Regions from separate parts of the Streptomyces sp. NPDC059866 genome, predicted to be linked through region 3. Evidence: riboswitches for the same ligand, from Rfam matches in the RefSeq annotation. Region 3 holds a riboswitch; each other region holds the start of a gene.

Region 1 (4,168 bases), on a different contig from region 3:
CATATATGCGTCCCGCGCCCCAGGCCGCCGGGCGCCGGGTCGGCAGGCCGGTGCCGGATGGTGCCTGGCCCCTGATTAGGCTCCGGCTCCATGGACGTACTCATCAACCTCTTCGTCGGCCTGCACATCATCGGCATCGCCGCCCTGCTCGGCGGTTTCTTCTCCCAGATGAAGGCGATGGGCGAGGGTACCGCCCGATTCGGCCCGGGGATGCTGCACGGTGCGCTGACCATGCTGGTCACCGGTGTGATCCTGGTCGGTCTCAACCAGGCCGACGACCAGTCTGTCAACAACATCAAGATCGGTGTGAAGCTGGCTCTGCTGATCGTGATCCTCGGTCTCGTCTACGTGAAGCGGGACGAGGAGAAGGTGGACAAGGGTCTGTTCGGCCTGGTGGGCCTGCTGACCATGGCGAACGTCTTCATCGCGGTGCTCTGGACCTGAGCCCCGGCCGAGGCCCGCGGCTCACGGTCCGGGGTGCCCGGGCGCCGCGGGGCGTACGACCTCCCGGGCGGCCGCGACCGCCCCGACCGCGACCGCGAGCCACGCCGCCACCGCGATCCACAGCAGCATCTCCCCGGGCCACCCGAGCCATGAGATGTCGACAGCGGCGGCGACAGCCAGGGCCGCCACTGCCGCCATACCCATCGAAAAGACCGTGGACCAGCGGCGCACGTCATGGCGCAGACGCGGCCGGACCACCTCGCCGGCGAGCAGTACGGCGTACCAGCCCAGGCCGAGGACCAGCAGGGCGACGGTCACGGTCCGCAGGACGCCGCTGTTGTCGTCGTTCCAGAGGTACAGGCCCGGTCCGTCGGCGGCGATGAGCTTGGCCCCGGCGAGCGCCGAGATCGCTGCCGCGCCGCCCGCGACCCACTGGTCCCCCGACCCCTCGATCACCTGCCGCAGATCGAAGCGGGCCAGGGCGAGGCCGTACAGCACGAGGCCCAGCCAGAAGAGTACGAGCGCCGCATGTGCGAGCCACGCCGCCGACTCGGCCTGCGCGAGGGTCGCGCCGAGCACGGCGAGTCCCTGTGTCGCCACCGTCCCGAGGAACACCGCCCCTGGCATACGCCGCCGCTGCCGGTGCCGCACGACGGGCACGAGCAGCACCGGCCACAGCAGCGTCGCCAGCGCCAGCAGCGCCGCGGCCAGGGGCTGCCGGTCCAGCGCGGAGAAACGGGTCCCCAGCACGGCGGTCGCGGCGACGGCGGTGAGCACCGCCGGTGTTCCCGCCTCCGTCATCCAGCGCTCCCGCTGCCGCAGCAGCCGTGTGACGACGTCCGCCACCAGGGCCAGCCATGCCGCGCAGGCCGCCACGAGGAGGATCCGGGACAGGACCTCGTAGCCCGTCAGGTGCAGGCCGACCGAGACGATACCGGTCGCCATGACGGCGGCCCCGGCCGCCGGCGGATGCTGCGCCCACCAGGCGCGGAGGGAGGAGGAGCCGGGCATGCGCCGATGCTAAGGAGCCCCCAGCGCCGCGCGAGCGGGCCACGCGCGCGGGCATGCGGAAAACCACGCGGGCGCGCGGCAACGGGCTCACACCGAGCGTGGGCCGTTTCGGCGGGTGCGCGAGCCTGCAGGCACGCCTCTCGTACGCGCCTGCCCGACAGCACCCCACGCGCGTGTGCCTGCGAAAAACGCCACCACGCGCGCGTGCCTGCGTAAACCCCGCCACGCGCGCGTGCCCACGGAAGCCTCCTCGGGGCGTGCCGTCCGGCCCGCCCCTTGCCTCCGCCCGTCAGGCCGGTCGTACCACGCTGTGGATGGACGACTCCCCGTCGTAGTAGATCGACTCCTCGCGCACGTATGTGCCGGGCTTCGGGGCGTGGATCATCATGCCGTTGCCGATGTAGATGCCGACGTGGGTGACGTCGTCGTAGAAGAAGACCAGGTCGCCGGGCTGGGCGGCTGCGAGGGAGACCGTGGTGCCCGCGTTCACCTGGTCGTAGGTGGTGCGCGGGAGGGAGACGCCGGCGGCCTTCCATGCGCCCTGGGTGAGGCCGGAGCAGTCGTAGGAGTCGGGGCCGGTCGCGCCCCAGACGTACGGCTTGCCGATCTGCGCGCGGGCGAAGGCGAGCGCCCTCTCGGCCTTGGTGGCGTACGAGGAGTCGGAGGTCGAGGTGTCTGAGCCGGTCTCGGTGCCCGTACCCGCACTTGTCGAGGAGCCGCTGTCGGTCTCCTGCTGCGCCTCCTGTTCCTGCAGAGCAGCCGCCTCCTGGCGCTGCCGCTCCTCCTCCGCCTGCTGCCGGGCGAGCTCCGCGGCCTTGCGCTCGGCCTCCTCCTGCTTCTTCTTCTCGATCGCCGCCAGCCGCGCCTTCTCCTCGGCGGTCAGCTGCGACAGCAGTTCGCGCGCGTCGGCGAGCTTCTTCTGGACGGTGGCCTTGGCCGTCTTCAGATCGCTCTGCGACTCCGTGAGCGTCTCGAGGCTCTCGGTGGCCTCCTGGCGCTTCTCCACCGTCGCGGACTGCTGGGTGAAGTAGTCGTCGACCGCGCCCTTCTGACGGCTGGTCAGCCGACCCATCAGCTGGGTCTGGTCGAAGTAGTCCTGCGGCGAGTCCGCGAGCAGGAAGGTCGCGGTGTCGGGGGCGGAGGCGCCGGTCCGGTACTGCGCCGCCGCGTACGAGCCCAGCTCCTCGCGCGCCTCGTTGAGTTTCTGGGTGCGCTGGGCGACGTCGTCGAGGAGGGTGTCGACCTGCTTGCGCTGTTTCTCGGTCTTCTCTTTGGCTGCGTTGTACTTCTCGGTCGCCGACTCCGCCTGGCGGTAGAGGTCGTCGACCTTCTTCTCGACCTCTTCCAGGCTCGGCTTGTCGTCGGCCGAGGGGGTGGCATTGGCCGTCTGGGAGAGCAGGGCCACAGACGTGAGGGCAGCCGTGGCAAGCGCGGGGGTCCGTATGCCTGCGACGCGCGCGCCCGTGGGACGCGACTTACGGTGCGACGCCAAAGGAGGCGACTCCTTCCATGGGCCGCCTACCGGGTTAGCTGTCGGGTTCGGGCGGGTGGTTCGGAAGGGTTGCCCTACGGTCCCCTCCCGGGAAGGGAGTCGGACCGATTCACCCCAGAGTCGGTTGGGTCCCCGGCTCCGGCAGCCACGGGGGCGCACCGGACTCGGCGGAGGCCGTGCGGCCCGGCGACGTTCGCCGGTGGGGGTCGTACGGCCTGCCCGGCACGGTAGCCAACTAGTGTGGTGCGTGTGAAGGTTGGTGGGTGATATGCCCGATACATTTTCGTGACCTCCAGTCAGTGGTCGCGGGTGGTAGTGGGGCAGGCCCGGAGAGTAAGCCGATGTGGGGTGGGTAGGGAGGGAAGATCGCGGGCCGCTGCAGCCGATGTGATTCCGGCCTCACCGCCAAGATCGACGGTGTTCCGGCCGGGGATGTTCTCGGGGCGGCCGCGGGTTGTCGGTGGGGCGCCCTAGACTCGGAGAGCGATGAGCAGCCTCTTTGACGACAGCTTCCTGGCGGACCTCCAGGCCCAGCGGGCCCCCGAGGAGCACCCGCCGCCGCCCGAGGACGATCACGTTCCGGAGCCGATCCCGGACGATCTGTTCGGCGGGAAGTTCGACGTGCCCCCGGACCGGGACATGTACTACCGCGACGGCGCCGCGCGTCCGGCCATGGACGCGGCAGCGCTCCTGGAGGGGTTGAACGACAACCAGCGCGCCGCCGTCGTCCACTCCGGCTCCCCCCTGCTCATCGTGGCCGGTGCCGGCTCCGGCAAGACCCGCGTGCTCACCCACCGCATCGCCCACCTCCTCGCCGAGCGGGGCGTGCACCCGGGCCAGATCCTCGCGATCACCTTCACCAACAAGGCCGCCGGCGAGATGAAGGAGCGCGTCGAGCAGCTCGTCGGTCCGCGTGCGAACGCGATGTGGGTCATGACCTTCCACAGCGCGTGCGTGCGCATCCTGCGCCGGGAGAGCAAGAAGCTCGGCTTCACGTCGTCGTTCTCGATCTATGACGCCGCCGACAGCAAACGACTCATGGCCCTGGTCTGCCGCGACCTGGACCTCGATCCCAAGCGCTACCCGCCCAAGTCCTTCAGCGCCAAGATCAGCAACCTCAAGAACGAGCTGATCGACGAGGAGGACTTCGCCGCCCAGGCCACCGACGGCTTCGAGAAGACCCTCGCCCAGGCCTACGCCCTGTACCAGTCGCGACTGCGC
Region 2 (4,168 bases), on a different contig from region 3:
CACGGCACCAGGTACTCGCGCGCCCATTGGACGTCGTCCCGCCGGACGTCGAGCGTGCCGCGCGGCGGAACCGGCGGCCAGGGCTGCTCCGGATCGGCGGGGACGGGGAGGCCGAGGACCTGACCGGCCCGCAGCGCCACGCGGGTGTGCCCCTCGGGCGAGAGGTGCAGCCGGTCGTCGTCCCAGGCCCTGCGGTCCTGAACGGACTTGAGGGACCACAGGTCGAGCACCGGACAGCCGTACCGGTCGGCGATGGCCCGCACATGCCCGTTGTAGGTGGCGATCTTGCCGCGCAGGTGCTTCAGCAGGGGTACGCCCCGGGTGTCGAAGCCGGTCGTCACCATCACCGTGCCCGCGACGGCCGTCAGCGCGGCGATCGCCCGCTCGAAGCGCTCGGCGACGTCGTCCGGGTCGGTGCCGGGCCGGAGGATGTCGTTGCCGCCGGCGCAGAACGAGACCAGGTCCGGCGCGCGTTCGACGGCCCGCGGAAGCTGGTCCGCCACGATCTGGTCGAGCAGTTTTCCGCGTACGGCGAGGTTCGTGTACTGGAAGTCGCCCTCGGCTCGGCGGTCCGCGAGCAGTACGGCGAAGCGGTCGGCCCAGCCGACGAACGCCCCGTCGGGGCCGGGGTCGCCTACGCCCTCGGTGAAGCTGTCCCCCACCGCCACGTACGACCCGATCACTGATCTGCTGTCATTCTTCGAATCGTCTGCCACGTCGGGACATGATTCCGCGTCGAATGTGACCTACGCGACCGTAGGAAGAGGTTGACGGGCGGTGAGATAAGCCACTGCCAAAAGGTTGGTCAACTGTGGAATAACCGCTCCGTCCGCGCACACCGAAGGCCGGACCCGGGGATCGGGGTCCGGCCTTCGGTGGCGTGAGAGCGCGTGCGTCAGCCGACGGAGACGCCGTGCGAGCGGAGGTACGCGACCGGGTCCACGTCCGAGCCGTAGTTCGGCGTGGTGCGGATCTCGAAGTGCAGGTGCGGACCGGTCGAGTTGCCGGTCGAGCCCGAGAAGCCGACCTGCTGGCCCGCGGTCACGGTCTGGCCGGCGGAGACGGACAGCGAGGACAGGTGGGCGTACTGGGCGTAGTAGCCGTCGGCCAGCTTGAGGACGACCTGGTTGCCGTACGCACCGGCCCAGCCCGCGGAGACGACCGTGCCTGCGCCGACGGCCTTGAGCGGGGTGCCCGTCGGCGTGGCGAAGTCGACGCCGGTGTGGTAGCCGCTGGACCACATGCTGCCCGCCACCTTGTAGGCGGTGCCGACGGCGACGCCCTCAACGGGGGAGGAGTAACCGCTGGAGGTGCCGGCGGAGGTCTGGGTGGCCGTCGACGTGTTCGACGCGGAGGACTCGGCGGACGACGACTGATCGGACGGCTTCGCCGAGGACTCCGTCGAGTTCGACGACTTCGAGGCCTCGGACGCCTCCGACGACTCCGACGAGGAAGGGGACGAAGCGGACGACGGCTCGTCCGTGCCCGCCGCGGCCTTCTTGCCGATCGTGAGCTTCAGGCCGGGGTGGATCAGCGACGGGTTGTCGCCGACGACCTCACGGTTGTCCTGGTAGAGCTTCTGCCAGCCACCGCTGACGTTCTGCCCCTCGGCGATCTTCGCAAGATAGTCGCCGATCTTCACCGAATAGGTCCTCACACCGGCGTTCTTGGCGGCGGACTTCTTTTCGGCGGCCTTCTTCTGGGCGGTGGCCTTCTCTGCGGCGACCGACTGAACGGCGTTTTCCGGAGCGGACTGCGCAGTGGCGGCATGGGCGCCGGCGGCCCCCATCAGCGGGAGGGCGAGTGCGGCGCCACCGGTTCCGGCAATGGCGATGGAACGGGTGAAACGCTGGGTCTTCGGACGGCGGTGCTTACCCTTCGCGGGCATGGCGAATTCCTCTCCGGCGCCTGCGAGGTGAGCTGTCGGGTGCGGACTGGAGATGCCCGGCCGCGCCGAAGCGCGGCTGTACCCCTAGCCGTTCCGGAGACCGGAACAGGCATTTGTACCTGTGGGTCCCCCGCTCCTGCCGTACACGGGTGGGTTTGCGCGGGCACCGGGCGGCGGCAGGATTAGGCGTCCGCCCGGATCGGTGTGGAACGTAAGCGACCAAGACGCAATGGGACAAGCAAGAGGTTCCGCACGAACACCCACTTCTTGATCAGTTCACCGAATTCACCGTCACCCTCCGTGGATTCCGAAACCGTCATGTTCCGCAAATGCCCTTGAAAAGCGCTTGGATTACGTGGACATGACGGGCGACGCACGGTCACGGATATGACGCTGCTCACGTGACGTCGCTCCAGGTTCCTTTATTCCCGAGCGACTTGGAATGAAGAGGTTAATTCGGACAGAAGAGTCAGATGCGGCGCAGTCGGAGAACCGTCGCATCGAGGTCACCCCGCAGCCCGGTGCGCAGTCCGTGGTGCAGCAGTACGGCACCCCGGTGCACTTCGCCCGTTTCGCGGCATTCGTACGATGCGGTGGGGTCGAGGCCACGCAGCCGCAGCGCCGGGACGGGCTCCCCGTAGCTCTGCGCCTGAAGCCAGGCGAGCACGACGGCCTCGTCGCCGCGTACGTACTGGACGGCGCTCAGCCCGCCCCGTGGCGGCCGCAGCCGGTGGAGGTCCCCGCGCTGCACGAGTGGCCGGATCTCCTTGTAGAGCGCCACCCAGTCCCGGGCCTCCGCGAGCTCCTCGTCGGTCCACCGGGTGAGGTCACCCCCGACGCCGAGCACCCCGGCCATGGCGCTGACGAAGCGGAAGCGCAACGAGCTGACCCGGCCGTTGAGCTGGGCGTTGGGGCTGTCGGTGACCCAGGCGGCCATCACGCGCGCGGGATGAATCTGACTGAAGCCGTCCTGGATGGCGAGCCGGTCGAGCGGATCGGTGTTGTCGGAGGTCCACACCTGGTCGGTACGGCTCATCACACCGAGGTCGATGCGACCGCCGCCGCCCGAGCAGGACTCGAAGGCGACACCGGGGTGGGCCGCCCGCAGCCGGTCCACCAGGGCGTACACGGCGCGCACATGGTCGACCCACAGCCGCTGCGGATACGGCTCGCCGGGCCAGCCGGCATCGGTGAAGCAACGGTTGAAGTCCCACTTGACGTAGTCGATCGGGGCGCTGGACAGGAGCCCGTGCAGCTGCTCCCAGAGGTAGTCCTGCACATCCTCCCGCGCGAGGTTCAGTACGAGCTGATTACGAAGTTCTGTCCGCTTTCGCCCCGGTTGGAACTGCACCCAGTCCGGATGGGCGCGGTACAGCTCGCTGTCCGGGTTGACCATCTCGGGCTCGACCCAGATCCCGAACTGCATCCCGAGGGCGTGCACGTCGTCGGCGAGCGGCTTGAGCCCGGCCGGGAAGCGGTCGGGGTTGGGTGTCCAGTCGCCGAGCCCGGCGCGGTCGCTGGTGCGCGCCCCGAACCAGCCGTCGTCGACCACGAACAGCTCGACGCCGATCGCCGCGGCCCGCCGGGCGAGCGCCCGCTGCTGCTCCTCGCTGATGTCGAACTCGGTGGCCTCCCAGGAGTTGAAAAGCACCGGCCGGTCCCGCTCGGCGTCCGGAATGACGTACGCCCGCTGATAGGCGTGCCAGGCGCGACTGGCACCGCCGAAGCCGCCGTCGCTGAAGAGGCCGGCGAAGACAGGGGTGGTGAAGGACTCCCCCGCCGCCAGCCGCAGCAGGCCGGAGTCGTCGTAACCGGCTCCGCCGGTGATCTGCACGCGCGCGTCCGGCAGTTGCGCGACGGCGATCCGCCACGAGCCCGACCAGGCGAGGGCGCAGCCGTAGACCTCGCCGCGCTCCTCGGTCGCGTCGGTGTCCAGCGCCACCCACGGCAGATGCTGGTGTCCGGTGTGTCCGCGGCGGCTGCCGATGACCTTCTCACCGTAGGTGAGGGGGGAGCGCACGAGCCGGGACTCCGCGGCCCAGCGGCCGTGCAGCTGGGACAGCCGCCATGCGTCGCGGTCCGGCAGGGTCCAGGTCGCGGAGTCGGCACGCAGCAGCTCGGCCTCGGGCCCGTCGTTGTGCAGGGTCACCCAGCGCTCCACGACGTCGTCACGCATCCGGTAGTGCAGGGTGATCGCCAGCCCGGCGTCGCGGAAGCGCAGCCGCAGCTCCTGGTCCGCGGTCTCGTGGGCCTCGAAACGCCACTCGGTGCCGCGCCGCT
Region 3 (4,168 bases):
GGCCTGGCGCCGGGTCTGGGAGCGGTAGACGCGGGCGGCCGTCTGCTCGCCGAGCAGCCGGATCCTGGTCGTGGTGGAGAAACGGTCCCGGTCCTTGGCGGCCATCTCCCACTCCCGTCACACGCGCGTACGTCCCCGCACACGGTACGGGACCGAGTACGGGGACGTACGTACGACGCTTCCTACGAGGCTCGCTCAGCCCTTGAAGCGGGGGAACGCCGAGCGGCCGGCGTACACCGCGGCGTCGTCGAGGATCTCCTCGATGCGCAGCAGCTGGTTGTACTTGGCGACGCGCTCGGAGCGGGCCGGGGCGCCGGTCTTGATCTGACCGCAGTTGGTGGCGACGGCCAGGTCGGCGATGGTGACGTCCTCGGTCTCGCCGGAGCGGTGGGACATCATGCACTTGAAGCCGTTGCGCTGGGCCATCTCGACGGCGTCCAGGGTCTCGGTCAGCGAGCCGATCTGGTTGACCTTGACCAGCAGGGCGTTGGCGGCGCCCTCCTCGATGCCCCTGGCCAGGCGCTCGGGGTTGGTGACGAACAGGTCGTCGCCGACGAGCTGGACCTTGTCACCGAGCTTGGCGGTGATGGTCTTCCAGCCCTCCCAGTCGTCCTCGAACAGCGGGTCCTCGATGGAGACCAGCGGGTAGGCGTCGACCAGCTCGGCGTAGTACTCGGTCATCTCGGCGGCCGAGCGCGCCTTGCCCTCGAAGAGGTAGGAGCCGTCCTTGTAGAACTCGGACGCGGCGACGTCGAGCGCAAGGGCGATCTGCTCGCCGGGGGTGTAGCCGGCCTCCTTGATCGCCTCGAGGATGAGGTCGAGGGCCTCGCGGTTGGAGCCGAGGTTGGGGGCGAAGCCGCCCTCGTCGCCGAGGCCGGTGGCCAGGCCCTTGCTCTTCAGGACCTTCTTGAGGGTGTGGTAGACCTCGGTGCCCCAGCGCAGGGCCTCGGAGAAGGACTCCGCGCCGATCGGGGCGATCATGAACTCCTGGATGTCCACGTTGGAGTCGGCGTGCGAGCCGCCGTTCAGGATGTTCATCATCGGCACCGGCAGCAGGTGCGCGTTCGGGCCGCCCAGGTAGCGGAAGAGCGGCAGGTCGCTGGCCTCGGAGGCGGCGTGCGCGACGGCGAGCGAGACGCCGAGGATGGCGTTGGCGCCGAGGGAGCCCTTGTTGTCGGTGGCGTCCAGGTCGAACATCGCCTGGTCGATCAGGCGCTGCTCGGTGGCGTCGTAGCCGACCAGCTCAGGGCCGATCTGCTCGATGACGGCCAGGACGGCCTTCTCGACGCCCTTGCCCTGGTAGCGGTTGGGGTCGCCGTCGCGGAGCTCGATGGCCTCGAAGGCGCCCGTGGAGGCGCCGGACGGAACGGCGGCACGACCCGTGCTGCCGTCGTCGAGGCCGACCTCGACCTCGACCGTGGGGTTGCCTCGGGAGTCCAGGATTTCCCGGGCTACGACGACGTCGATGGACGGCACGAGCATCTCCTTCGTGGATGTGACGCGGTTTAGCAGGACCGCAGCGGCTCTGCGAGACGAGCCTAACCGGCTCCGTGGGATCGGCCAGCCGGTCGCCCGCCCCGTGGACGGAACCGATCGTAAATTGTTTCCGAATGGAACAAAGACGGTTCCTCAAGAATGAGGGCCCGAGCGAAGAACGAGGGCACGAGCGGTGACACAAAAGCCCCGCCCCGGCGCGTACGGGGGAACACGCGCCGGGGCGGGGGCCCGCGGGGACGGGGGGACCCTCACGGGGGTCTGCGAAGCCCGGATCGCTTCAGGTCAGGTGAAGCTGCCGACCCGGGTGGACCCGGATTACTTCAGGTGCAGCTGCTGACCGGGGTAGATGAGGTCGGCGTCCTCGACGATGTCCTTGTTCAGCTGGAACAGCTTCTCCCAGCCGCCCTCGACATCGTGCTTCTCGGCGATGGTGCTGAGCGTGTCGCCGGTGACGACCTTGTACTCGCCGTCACCCTTCGCGACCTTCTCACCGGTCGGGGCGGTGACGGTCTTCTGCGCCGGGCGCTCCTGCGAACGGGAGGCCGGCTGCTGCTCGGTCGAGCGGGTGGTGGTCTCGGTGCTGCTCTGCGAGGAGCCCTCCGAGGAGGAGTCGCTCGCGCCACCGCCGGTGTACGTGGCGTTCGACAGGCCCGTGCCGCAGTGCGGCCAGGCACCCTTGCCCTGACCCGCGAGCACCTTCTCGGCGATCTGGATCTGCTGCGCCTTGGTGGCCTGGTCGGCCGTGGCGGCGTACTGCGTGCCGCCGTACGCGGCCCAGGTGGAGGCGGAGAACTGCAGACCGCCGTAGTAGCCGTTGCCGGTGTTGATGGACCAGTTGCCGCCCGACTCGCACTGGGCGACGGCGTCCCACTCGGAGGCGGTGGCGGCGGAGGCGCTGCCGGCCGCCATCAGCGGGGCGGCGACGGCGGCGGCGCCGGTGACGCCGACGACGGCTATGGCGCGAGCGGCCTTGGACGGACGACGGTGCTTGCCCTTGCTGGAAAACAGCATGGAGAGATCCCCTCACCGACGCCTGCGAGGTGAGCTGTCGGGTTCGGGCCGGTTGAGTTGCCCGGCCACGCCCCTGTGGGGAGGCGTGACTTCACCCCAAGCCGTACCGGCTCAACTGTCCGGTGCGGCGCTTACCTTGGGTCCCCCGCTCCTGCCTACGGCGCTTGACGCGACGACTGTTCCCGAACGGCCGCTGGCAGGATTCGGCGTTGCGGCAGCCGGGGCTCGCGTTGGCGAGCGGTCATGACCGTAGACACGCGATTGGCGGAATTTCAAAGAGGATCAGGGCCTCTGAGACTCATCCCACACTTTCACCAAACCGGACATTAGGCGCGAAGTGTGACGTGAACTCCCGCTACTTTTCGCCCGGTTCGACCCCGACATCCAGCGTCTGACCGGGGATGATGTGGTTGGGGTCGGCGCCGACGGTCTCCTCGTTGTCCGCATAGAGCACGGGCCACCCCCCTTGGACGCCAAGGGAGTCGGCGATGCCCCAGAGGCTGTCCCCCTCGCGCACGGTGTACGACCCGTCGGCGGCATCGCGGGCGGAGGCGCTGTCGCGCGAGGCGTGACGGCCCGAGGAATCGGCCGTACGAGCGTCGGCGGCGTCCTCGTCGGCGCTGTCGCCGCGATGCCTGCCCGTCCCGGTGTCGATCAGACCGGAATCACCTTCACTCTGCCCAGAGTTGTCCGATTCCGTGCCCTTCGGGGTGACTGTGGGCGAGCTGTCGGATTCCTGAGAGTTGCCCGAGGTGGAGTCGGTGGGCGTCGGGCTCGCGGAACCGTCCGTCGCATTCGATGACGAGTCAGACGACGGGGACGGCGCGGTGGATTCAGGCGAAGATCCTGCCGAATCAGACGAACCGGACGAGCTGGAGGAACCGGACAAGCCGAGCGAGTTACGCAGGCTCTCGGAAGTGTCCGACGAGGTGTCACCGGCCACACCCGTGTCCACATCGGCCGACCCCTTGTCGGCGTTGAGACCGGAGGTGAGCCCGCAGGTGCCCCACGCGCCCACGCCCTGGTCCGCGAGCACCTTCTCGGCGACGGCTATCTGCTGCGAACGACTGGCCTGGTCGGCGCTGGCCGCGTACGCGAGGCCGCCGTACCGCTCCCAGTCCTCCTGGGACAACTGCAGCCCTCCGTAGTACCCGTCGCCCGCGTTGGCGCTCCAGGAGCCGCCGCTCTCGCACTCCGCCACCCGGTCCCACGTCGTGCCGCTGGCCGCGCTCGCGCCGGTGGCGCCGAGGAGTGGGATGGCGATGGCGGACCCGGTCACGCCGGCCGCGACCACGAGGGCCGGAACCTGGCGGGGGCGACGGTGACGACCGTTCCCGGAGAGCATGCGGGGACCTTTCACGAGACAGCAGTGACCGGCGCGGCGACTGGTGTTCGACGTCGCGCTGATGGGTGAACGTATCGGCAGTCGATCACTTGTCACAAGTTAATGCCGCGCAGATCACGTGAAGATCACAGAGTTGAGGTCGTGTCACGTTTTCGGTGCCGGAGTGGAGGGTTCCGGTCGAATCCGGGGAGTTGCCTTACGAAATGGGCGTGAACTCCACGGGCAGCGTGCGCAGTCCGCGCATGATGAGGCCGCCGCGCCAGCGCAACTCGCTCGGGTCCACGGCCAGTCGGAGGTCCGGGAGGCGGGTGAGGA

Evidence for each region. Region 3 has a riboswitch for cyclic di-AMP ahead of ACFV7R_RS10990 (transglycosylase family protein). Riboswitches for the same ligand answer to the same signal wherever they lie in the genome.
Region 1: it holds a riboswitch for cyclic di-AMP, as region 3 does, so the genes downstream of both, ACFV7R_RS15495 (NlpC/P60 family protein) here and ACFV7R_RS10990 (transglycosylase family protein) in region 3, are expected to answer to the same signal.
Region 2: it holds a riboswitch for cyclic di-AMP, as region 3 does, so the genes downstream of both, ACFV7R_RS38970 (peptidoglycan DD-metalloendopeptidase family protein) here and ACFV7R_RS10990 (transglycosylase family protein) in region 3, are expected to answer to the same signal.

The regions. Positions count from the first base shown of each region.
Region 1 is NZ_JBHWJT010000008.1:338,994-343,161, reverse strand. It holds gene ACFV7R_RS15505 (hypothetical protein) at 91-444, shown strand; gene ACFV7R_RS15500 (tellurite resistance/C4-dicarboxylate transporter family protein) at 466-1,455, opposite strand; gene ACFV7R_RS15495 (NlpC/P60 family protein) at 1,745-2,947, opposite strand; cyclic di-AMP (ydaO/yuaA leader) riboswitch at 2,955-3,127, opposite strand; gene pcrA (DNA helicase PcrA) at 3,434-4,168, shown strand, end outside.
Region 2 is NZ_JBHWJT010000038.1:52,697-56,864, forward strand. It holds gene ACFV7R_RS38965 (SGNH/GDSL hydrolase family protein) at 1-683, opposite strand, end outside; gene ACFV7R_RS38970 (peptidoglycan DD-metalloendopeptidase family protein) at 896-1,888, opposite strand; cyclic di-AMP (ydaO/yuaA leader) riboswitch at 1,893-2,050, opposite strand; gene ACFV7R_RS38975 (alpha-galactosidase) at 2,358-4,168, opposite strand, start outside.
Region 3 is NZ_JBHWJT010000006.1:107,000-111,167, forward strand. It holds gene ACFV7R_RS10980 (septum formation initiator family protein) at 1-105, opposite strand, end outside; gene eno (phosphopyruvate hydratase) at 196-1,476, opposite strand; gene ACFV7R_RS10990 (transglycosylase family protein) at 1,813-2,508, opposite strand; cyclic di-AMP (ydaO/yuaA leader) riboswitch at 2,513-2,681, opposite strand; gene ACFV7R_RS10995 (transglycosylase family protein) at 2,864-3,853, opposite strand; gene ACFV7R_RS11000 (cytochrome P450) at 4,050-4,168, opposite strand, start outside.